One region of the Anaerosalibacter massiliensis genome, then DNA from elsewhere that is predicted to be linked to it. Evidence: a T-box and tRNA genes for the amino acid it is inferred to sense, from the RefSeq annotation. Region 1 holds a T-box; the other regions hold tRNA genes.
The links. A T-box is a leader RNA that pairs with one kind of tRNA and senses whether it is charged. The one in region 1 lies ahead of NSA23_RS15910 (proline--tRNA ligase), so its partner is inferred to be a tRNA-Pro.
Positions count from the first base shown of each region.

Region 2: it has a tRNA-Pro gene. The T-box ahead of NSA23_RS15910 (proline--tRNA ligase) is inferred to sense a tRNA for this amino acid. The anticodon was not compared.
Region 3: it has a tRNA-Pro gene. The T-box ahead of NSA23_RS15910 (proline--tRNA ligase) is inferred to sense a tRNA for this amino acid. The anticodon was not compared.

Region 1 is NZ_JANJZL010000021.1:12,456-15,744, reverse strand. Features, by position in the region: gene NSA23_RS15920 (ABC transporter ATP-binding protein) at 1-383, shown strand, start outside; gene NSA23_RS15915 (ABC transporter permease) at 376-1,548, shown strand; T-box leader at 1,592-1,809, shown strand; gene NSA23_RS15910 (proline--tRNA ligase) at 1,881-3,289, shown strand, end outside.
Region 2 is NZ_JANJZL010000008.1:45,045-48,333, reverse strand. Features, by position in the region: gene metK (methionine adenosyltransferase) at 1-341, opposite strand, end outside; SAM riboswitch class I at 431-545, opposite strand; gene NSA23_RS11425 (COG2426 family protein) at 605-1,078, opposite strand; tRNA gene NSA23_RS11420 (tRNA-Pro) at 1,285-1,361, shown strand; gene NSA23_RS11415 (tRNA lysidine(34) synthetase) at 2,093-2,806, shown strand; gene NSA23_RS11410 (rod-binding protein) at 2,857-3,192, opposite strand; gene flgG (flagellar basal-body rod protein FlgG) at 3,217-3,289, opposite strand, start outside.
Region 3 is NZ_JANJZL010000001.1:44,096-47,384, reverse strand. Features, by position in the region: gene NSA23_RS00330 (biotin/lipoyl attachment domain-containing protein) at 1-507, opposite strand, end outside; gene NSA23_RS00325 (hypothetical protein) at 615-986, opposite strand; tRNA gene NSA23_RS00320 (tRNA-Pro) at 1,438-1,514, opposite strand; gene spoIVA (stage IV sporulation protein A) at 1,698-3,176, opposite strand.

The sequences.
Region 1 (3,289 bases):
AATTAGCCAAGGATCTAGAAATGGAAGAGTATATTGATAGGAAAGTAGGAAAATTTTCAAAAGGTATGAAGCAAAAAGTTGCTATAGCTAGAAGTATAATCCATAGTCCATCTATAATGTTTTTTGATGAACCTACATCAGGTCTTGATGTAACAGCTATTAGAGTAGTACATGAATTTATAAAGGAATTGAGAAATGAAGGAAAAACTATTATATTTTCTAGCCATTCTATGAATGAAGTAGAAAAATTATGTGATGAGGTAGGAATAATTCATAAAGGAAAGATGGTAGAAATTTCTTCATTAGAAGGATTAAAGGTGAAGTATGGAGAAGAAAATTTAGAAGAAATATTTGTTTCTTTAGTAGGTGAAAAAAATGAATAAATTTACTAGAGTAGTTTTCAAAAAAGAAATAATAGATACATTTAGGGATAAAAAGACTATTTTTTCAAGTATAATAATTCCAATAATAATATTCCCTTTAATAGCATTTGTTTTTGGTATTGGGAGTTCGGATATTGAAAAGGAAAGTAAAGAACCTGTACAAATTGCTATCTTAAGTGAAGAAAAAAATGAACTTGAATCTTTTCTTTTAAATCATAAGGATATAAATATTGTAAAAACTGAAGATGCTGAAAAAGCTTTAGACAAGCTAGATATAAAAGTCATAGTAAAAATTGGAGAAAATTTTGATGAAAAAATTCAGCAAGGTGAAAAACCTAGAATAGAATTAATTTATGATGATGCTAGTCAAAAATCTGAAATAGGTAAATCAAGGGTAGAACAAATTATTTCAGGTTATACTGGATATATTGTAGCTAAAAGATTGGAAAATGCAGGAGTCAATCCACAGATACTAGAACCTATAGATATTAAATATTCTTCTGTATCTAAAGAGGGGGGAACAGGACTAATGATTTTCTCTATGATGCTTCCCTTTATGCTAACTATATGGTCAGCTGTAGGAGGTATTCCAGCCGCTACTGATTTAGGTGCAGGAGAAAAAGAAAGACAAACCTTAGAACCTCTTTTGACTACAAAGTCTAGTAGAATGTCTATACTCATGGGAAAATATTTTGCAGTAGTTGTGGCAGGGGTAATTGCTACTATAGCTTCTTTAATAGGATTTTTAATTGCTACAAAGATAAATCCAGATTTTCTAGGAGAGGGGACTACACTTTCTATAAAAGCTATTGGTATAATAACCTTAGTTTGTTTAGAAATGGCTTTAGCATTCTCAAGTATTGAACTTGCAATTAGTTTTTATGCTAGAAACTTCAAAGAAGCTCAAACTTATTTAAGTCCTGTAAGTATTGTACTTATGGTACCTGCTTATCTGACTATGTTTGTAGATGGTAGAGCCATACCTAGACATTATTTTCATATACCTATAATAAATACTATAGGAGTTATTAAGGAAGTCATAGTATCTGTATATGATATGAAACATATATTGATAACTACGGGATGGAATCTATTGTATATAGCTTTGTTTTTAACAATAACTGTAAAAATGTTTGAAAAAGAAACAGTTATATTCAGAAATTAATATTTGACATAATAGTTTTTTTCTAGTATTATTTTAATAAAATATATACGCATTGAAGGAAAATAGTAGATATTAACGGTCTTAGAGAGGAAGTTCATGTGGTGAAAAACTTCTGACCCAATGAATATTGAACCCGTTCCTGAGCTTCTAGGCTGAAATGTATTAGGTCTAGACGGTGGCATCGTTATAGCTTTTGAGTGGATTTATAATATTTATAAATCTATTAGAGTGGTATCGCGAACTTAAACCTTCGTCTCTATATTTGAGATGAAGGTTTTTTATATTCAAAACTAATTATGTTATAGCCATATAAAAATAAGGAGGAAAAAATAATGAAGATGTCAAAATTATATTTACCAACATTAAGGGAAGTTCCAACTGAAGCAGAAATTCCTAGTCATCAGTTATTAGTTAGAGCTGGGATGATGAGAAAATTAGTATCAGGGGTATATTCATACCTACCTCTTGGATATAGAGTTATAAGGAAAATAGAACAAATAGTTAGGGAGGAAATGGATAGTTCTGGTTCCCAAGAACTTTTAATGTCCGCTATACAGCCAAAAGAACTTTGGCAAGCTAGTGGTAGATGGGATGATTTTGGACCAGAGATGTTTAAATTACATGATAGACATGAAAGAGAGTTTTGTTTAGGACCAACTCATGAAGAATATTTTACAAATCTTATCAAAGATGAAATAAAATCTTATAAACAACTTCCATTGAGCATTTATCAAATTCAAACTAAATATAGAGATGAAAAAAGGCCAAGATTTGGACTTATTAGAAGTAGAGAGTTTATTATGAAAGATGCATATAGTTATGATAAAGATTTAGATGGATTAGAAGAAGCTTATAAGATTATGTGGGATGCATATGAAAAGGTATTTGAAAGATTAAAACTTAAATTTAGAGTTGTTGAAGGAGATTCAGGAACTATGGGAGGCAGAAGATCCCATGAATTTATGGCAGTATCGGAGACAGGAGAAAGTTTAGTTGCATATTGTGATGATTGTAACTATGCTGCTACAGATGAAAAAGCTACAGTAGTTTACAATATAGAAAATTCAGAGGAAGAAGAGCTTGAAAGAGAAAAAATTCATACTCCGGGTATAAAGACGATTGAAGAATTATCTAATTTTCTTAATGTAGAAAAAGATAAATTGGCCAAATCAGTAATATATAAAGTAAATAATGAAGTGATTATTGCATTAGTACCTGGAGATAGAGAGCTTAATGAAGTAAAACTTTGTAACTATCTAAAAATAGGAACACATGAACTAGAAAGTGCAGATGATGAAGTAATTAGAGAAGCAACAGGTGCAGAACCAGGCTCTATAGGGCCTATAGGCCTTAAAGAAGGAGTAAAACTTTTAGTTGATGCAAGGGTAACAAAGATGAACAATTTCATTGTAGGAGCTAATGAAACAGATTATCATATAAGGAACGTGAACTATGGGAGAGATTTCACAGGGGAAGTAGTTGAAGATTTATTGTTAATTAAAGAAGGAGATGTTTGTCCAAAATGTGGTAGTCCTTTAAAAATGGAAAGAGGAATAGAAGTAGGAAATATATTCCAGTTAGGCACTAAATATAGTGAAAGTTTAGATGCTACTTATTTAGATGAAGATGGGAAGGAAAAACATTTTGTAATGGGCTCCTATGGCATAGGCGTGTCTAGAAGTATGGCTGCTATAGTAGAACAATATCATGATGATAAAGGAATAGTGTGGCCATTAGTAGT
Region 2 (3,289 bases), on a different contig from region 1:
TTATGTTCTAATGCTTTATCCACTCCCATTGCTATATCCGATGATTGTTCATTTATAGATGTTAGTACCGCACAAGTATCAGCATCAAAACCAAATTTTGCTCTTGTATATCCTATTTCTTTTATAGTTTTCCTAACAACTTTAGGTATATCCACATAACAATTTGTAGTAATTTCCCCTGAAACTAATACTAGTCCAGTAGTAACAGAAGTTTCACAGGCTACTCTAGCATTAGGATCTTCTGCCAAAATAGCATCTAATATGGCATCAGAAATTTGATCACAAACTTTATCTGGATGACCTTCTGTTACTGACTCTGATGTAAATAACCACTTTTTCATAAGAGTACCTCCTTAAATTTAGCATAATAGCTTAATTTATTCTAAAAAATAAATAAGCCCTTCCCAAAGGAAAAGGCAGACAAACTGTCACCTCATCTTTCAGAATTTAATTCTGTGGGATTTAGCACCGTCGTAAGCTTTTATACTTAGTTACAGGTTGCCGGGTTTCATAGGGCCCATTCCCTCCACCACTCTTGATAAGGTATCAAGATTTTGTATTCATTTATTTAATTGTATCACACTAAAAATTTTTAGTCAATTGACTAAAAAACTGATATAACCTTATAACTTAGACTAAATACTATAATTCCTGAAGTAATTACTCCTCCTATAATAGCAGCTAAAGCTTTATTAAAATCTATTTTAAGTAATGTTGCAGCTATACATCCAGTCCAAGCTCCTGTAGTTGGAATTGGTATAGCAACTAATATAAAAAGTCCTAATAAACTATATTTCTGTATTTTTTCTCTACTTCTTTTAAGAGTTCTTTTCTTAACCCATTTTATTAATTCAGAAAAAAGAGCAGTTTTTTCTAAATAATTCATTATTGGTCCTAAAAGTTTCAATAGGAAAGGTATAGGAATTATATTACCTATAATACTTAAAATAAAACTTTCTAATGGTGTAAAACCCAAGGAGATACCTAATGGAATAGCCCCCCTAAGTTCTACAAGAGGCATGGCAGCAACTAATATTACAGTTATTTCATCCTTTATCGTTTCTAATATATCCAACATATAATCCCCCTCACTACTACTAGTTTAATATATTCTACCCATTATAATAAATTCCTTTACAAAAAACAAAATAGTTTGAAATAGTTAGATATAATTAAATTTGACGAGATATCAATAGATATATAGCTATATTTTAACTTTTAGCTGTTTTTTATGCATTGCATTATAATCTAAAATCTCCTATAATAAAATAGTCGTCGGAATTACGGGGTGTGGCGCAGTTTGGTAGCGCACGTGGTTTGGGACCATGGGGCCGGGGGTTCGAATCCCTCCACCCCGACCATTTGTAAAAAAGAAGGATTGAAAATTCAATCCTTCTTTTTTTATACCCTATTTTATTTTTTATTATATACTATTTTATATATTATCAATAACCGGTTCAATTTATTTTAGCTTATACTTTCTTTTAACCTTGTACCAGCTCCAGCAAATACAAATAAAAATTCGCTCCAAAAAAAGTTTTGATGAAATAGTATCCTACCAAAAAATAAAATGCTAAATATTTTCAAACTCACTTGGCTGAAACAGTGAAAAATTTTTAACGCATTTTATTTTTGAGTCGGATTATTTCATAGCAAAACTTTTTTTAGTCGCTCATTTTTTATTTCTATTTGCTTAAAGATTGTATTATTTGAAAAAATACAGCTAAAAGTTTCAAAGTTAGAGTTTTTGGTTTAAAGAATTAGCGTAATTAAGAATTTTAGGTTATTGGATTTAACTGACTAAAAAGACTTTGATTAGAAAATAGAGACGAATTTTTTCATAAAACCTGTGAAATTGATTTTCAATCAATTTAGCAAAAACCCATTATTTACGTTAGAATTTTATGAAAAATTAAGTCCTATTTTCTTCAAAGCTTTTTCGGAAGGAAAGCCAATAACCCAAAATCCGTGGCTTGGCATAAACTAAAAAAGCATACAAATTTAGAAAAATAAATAGTGAAATATATGGACTACAATAGTATAATATATTTTGATATGTTTTTACTTACTTTCTATAAGAAAGGTTGATATAATGAAAAAAATTTTGGGACCTATGAGAAAAGCTATAGAAGATTTTAATTTGATAGATGATGGTGATAAAATCGGAGTTGGTGTATCTGGAGGAAAAGATAGTATGCTTCTTTTATATGCATTGAAACTTTATCAAAGATTTAGTCCAGAGAAATTTGAATTGGAAGCTTTTACAGTTGATTTAGGTTTTGAAGGCTTTGAAACAAAGGCCATTGAAAGCTATTGTGAAAGTATAGGAGTACCTTTCAATTTGAAAAAAACTAATATTAAAAATATAGTATTTGATACAAGAAAAGAAAAAAATCCCTGCTCTCTATGCGCAAATATGCGGAGAGGAGCTATTCACAACTCTTTAAAAGATAGAGGATTTAATAAACTAGCATTAGGCCATCATGGTGATGATGCTATAGATACGTTTTTCTTAAGTTTATTATATGAAGGAAGAATAAATACTCTTCCTCCTTTAACCTATTTAGATAGAAAAAAAATATATATTATACGTCCACTATTATATGTATCAGAACAGGATATAAAAAATTCTATAGAAAAAAATAATATTCCTATAGTAAACAATCCTTGTCCAGCTGACAAAAAAACCAAAAGAGAAGATATGAACAAATTAGTACATAAAATCTATAAAGAGGTTCCTGATGCTAGAAATAGGATACTTACAGCTCTAAATAATGAAAAAGGGCTTAGACTTTGGTTTAGCTAAAAAAGTAGTGGAAACCCCACTACTTTTTTTACAATATATTAATATATTTATTATATCTTAACTACATTTTTATTTTTAAAATCATCATAGAGAATCTTAGCTATTCCTATCCCATCTTCTTCACTATCAGACATTTTTTTAGCCATCTCTTCATCAAACATATCTTCAAATATTTTAGTAGCTGTACTTTTTTCTATAAGTCCATTGTCTGGAATAGTCTTTCTCATTTCTTTCAGCATCATATGAATAAAAACGGCCTCAAACTCCTTGCATACATCCATTAGCTCTTTATCCTTTTTATCTTCACTAGCATTTTGAATTCTCTTTTGAAGAATATCCTCATCTGTAGTCTTTTGCATTATAAAACTATTGGGAAATATCTCCATATCTTCACCCCGTTATTTCTCTAATTATCTTTTAAGATTTCCAATCAATTGAAGCATTTCATCGGAAGTTTGTATAGTTTTAGAATTTATCTCATAA
Region 3 (3,289 bases), on a different contig from region 1:
TAAAGAAAAATAAAGTTCTTCCTTTAAATTAGGTATTTCCTCATAATTTTTATTCGCAATACTATTTTGTATATTATCTAATACTTCATTGGAATTTTTATTGGCTTTATCCTTATCAGATTTCACTGTTTCTCTTTCTTTTTGTATCTTTTCAACACTTTCAATCTTTCTATTTATTTCCTCTAATTCATTTTTTAAAGATGCATCTTTGTCCAGCAAAGAAACCTGAGCAATTTCTGTTCCAACCTTTACTCTTTCACCTTCTTTTTTGTAAAGCTTAACCTTTCCCTCTCCTTTAGAAGTATATACTTTCTCATTTTTAACTACTATAGCTTTTAATTCAACTTTATCTTCTACAGTACCTTCTTCTACGATAGCTGTTTTCAGTGTTGAAGCATGCAATGCAGGCACGCTCCTAAAAATCAAGTATATAAATATAAAAGCTATGAAAAAAGCCCTAATCTTTTTTCTCTTACTTCGTTTCTTATCTCTTTCTTCTCTAGACATAAATAACCATCCTTTTTTTACAAATAGGTAATAATTACACTTTCTCTATATATTTGTTTTTTCCTTCTATTTTTTTAAAAAAAGTCCTAGGTCTAAAGTCCTATTTTTTAAAAAAACTTTCCATACTTACTAATTATCCTAAATTTTTTTACATTGTCAATACAAAATTTTTTAATTTCATCACTATGAGTTACCATAAGGATGGCTCTTTCTTGCCTTTTTGCCCCTATTAAAATACCATGAATTATTTTATTGCCCTTTAAAATAACTTTAATTTCATCACCTGATTTAACCCTATGCCCATCAAATATAAATTCTTTCATATCTGCTTCATCTATATGCTTTTGAGTTACTGATTTTTTATTTATAACTATCATATTATTCTTCAAATAAATCTTCTCTTTTAATACTGAAAGTATATATCCTGTTATACTTACAATAAATAATATTAATAAAATATTTTCAATAAATCTTAACAAAATATTATTACCCCCATATTATGTTTTGCTATTTATTATTAGTATAAGTATATCATAATTAAATAATTACTTAAACATATTATAAACATAGATTTCTACATATAAAAATAAAATTGTTAATAAGTCCTCCTATATTTTCTGAAGATTTTGATAATATAATTAAGAAAAGTAGATAAGATTTCATGATATGAGGCATACTAATCTACTCTAATGCTAAAATCTAAAACACCTACTAAAGTAGCAAATAAAAAATTAGGCCATTTTAGTACTTCAATAACATTAGATACTTATTTCCATATTTTAGAATCCATACAGGAAAAAGCCACTGATAAAATTAATAACATAATAGAAAAAATGAAAGGAAAAGTAAAAGTGGCACGAAATTACAAAACATTAAGACTATCAAATAGATGTATGCTAGTTATAAACTTATTTACAGAGAAAATAAAAATGGTCGGGATGACTGGACTTGAACCAGCGACCCCAAGTCCCCCAGACTTGTGCGCTACCAAGCTGCGCCACATCCCGACTTCCATTACGACTACTATAGTATATACTATTTTTAAGGAAAATGCAAATTTTATCTTTTAAATAGTTAGTATTAAATTTAGTAAGCTTTTCTCAATTATATTTATTTTTAATTCATCACACGACAAAAGCACATTAAAATAAATTTATTTTAATGTGCTTAAATATTTCCATTCATTTTTATTATATTATAATACAGATGAGCGCACCGCTACCATCATTTATTATTCTTTCTAAAGTTCTTCTCATTTTAGCTCTCGCATCTTCTGGCATAGTATTCAACTTTACTTGAAGTTGTTCATTTACTAAATCATATAGAGATTTTCCAAATAAATTAGACTGCCAAATTTTTGATGGGTTTTCTTCAAACTCATCTATGAAATATTTTACTAATTCTTCACTTTGTTTTTCTGTTCCTATAAGTGGAGAAACTTCTGTTGTTATATCAGCCCTTATTAAATGCAGCGATGGCGCCTTAGCACGAAGCTTCACACCAAATCTATTACCTTGTTTATATATCTCAGGTTCTGCTAATTCTAATTCTTCTAATCCTGGATTTACTAATCCATATCCAATTTCTTTTGCATCATTTAATGCAGCTTCTATCTTACTGTATTCATATTTTGCTTCTGATAATTTAGATATAAGACCTAAAAGCTGATAATCCCCTTCAATAGTATAACCTGTCATGTCTTCTAATACATTATAAAAAAGATTATCTTCTAATATTATATCTATATCTGCAATACCCTCTCCTAATTTTATTTCATTTATTTTAGTTTTTTCTATTATATCCAATTCATTTAGGCTCTCTATAGAAGAACTAACTTCACTTAATTTTTGTAATGTCTGTATAGATTCTTTTAAAGAATCTAAAATACTAGATTTTATCCAATGATCTCTGCCCAAACCTTCCATCCAACCTGGTAAGTTTATGTTTATTTCTTTCACTGGAAACTCAAATAATATTTTTTCAAATATTTTCTCAATATCATTAGTTTCCATATTCAAACAATCTACAGCTATTACAGCTACTTCATATTTCTCTTCTAAACTTTCTCTTAATGCAATAGTACTATCTAAATTTGGATGTTTTGAATTTAACAATATAATGAATGGCTTTTCTAATTCTTTTAGTTCATTTATAACTCTTTCTTCTGCCTTTATGTAATTAGATCTATCTATATCAGTTATTGAACCATCAGTAGTTAAAACAATCCCTATTGTTGAGTGATCAGTTATAACCTTTTTAGTACCTATTTCTGCTGCTTCTTCAAAAGGTATTTCTTTTTCATACCAAGGAGTAGTAACCATTCTTGGAATACTATCTTCTTCATGTCCAAGAGCACCTTTTACTAAATATCCTACACAGTCTACCATTCTAACTTTAAATCTAACATTATCTTTTAAAGTTAGTTCTATAGCTTCATTAGGAACAAATTTTGGTTCTGTTGTCATAATAGTTTTTCCTGAACCGCTTAAGGGCAGTTCATCTTTAGCTCGTTCTTTTTTATACCTATTTTCAATATTAGGTAGTACTAATAATTCCATAAAACGTTTTATAAAAGTTGATTTTCCTGTTCTAACTGGTCCTACAACTCCTACATAAATATCTCCATCAGTCCTCTCACTAATATCTTTGTATATATCAAACTTCTCCATTTTATTCCCTCCTTTAAAACATATTTTATCTATAAAGAATCGCTCCTTAACATTATATATATATGTCTTAATTTTAGAAATATGATAACCATTAAAAAAGACATACTAGAAAG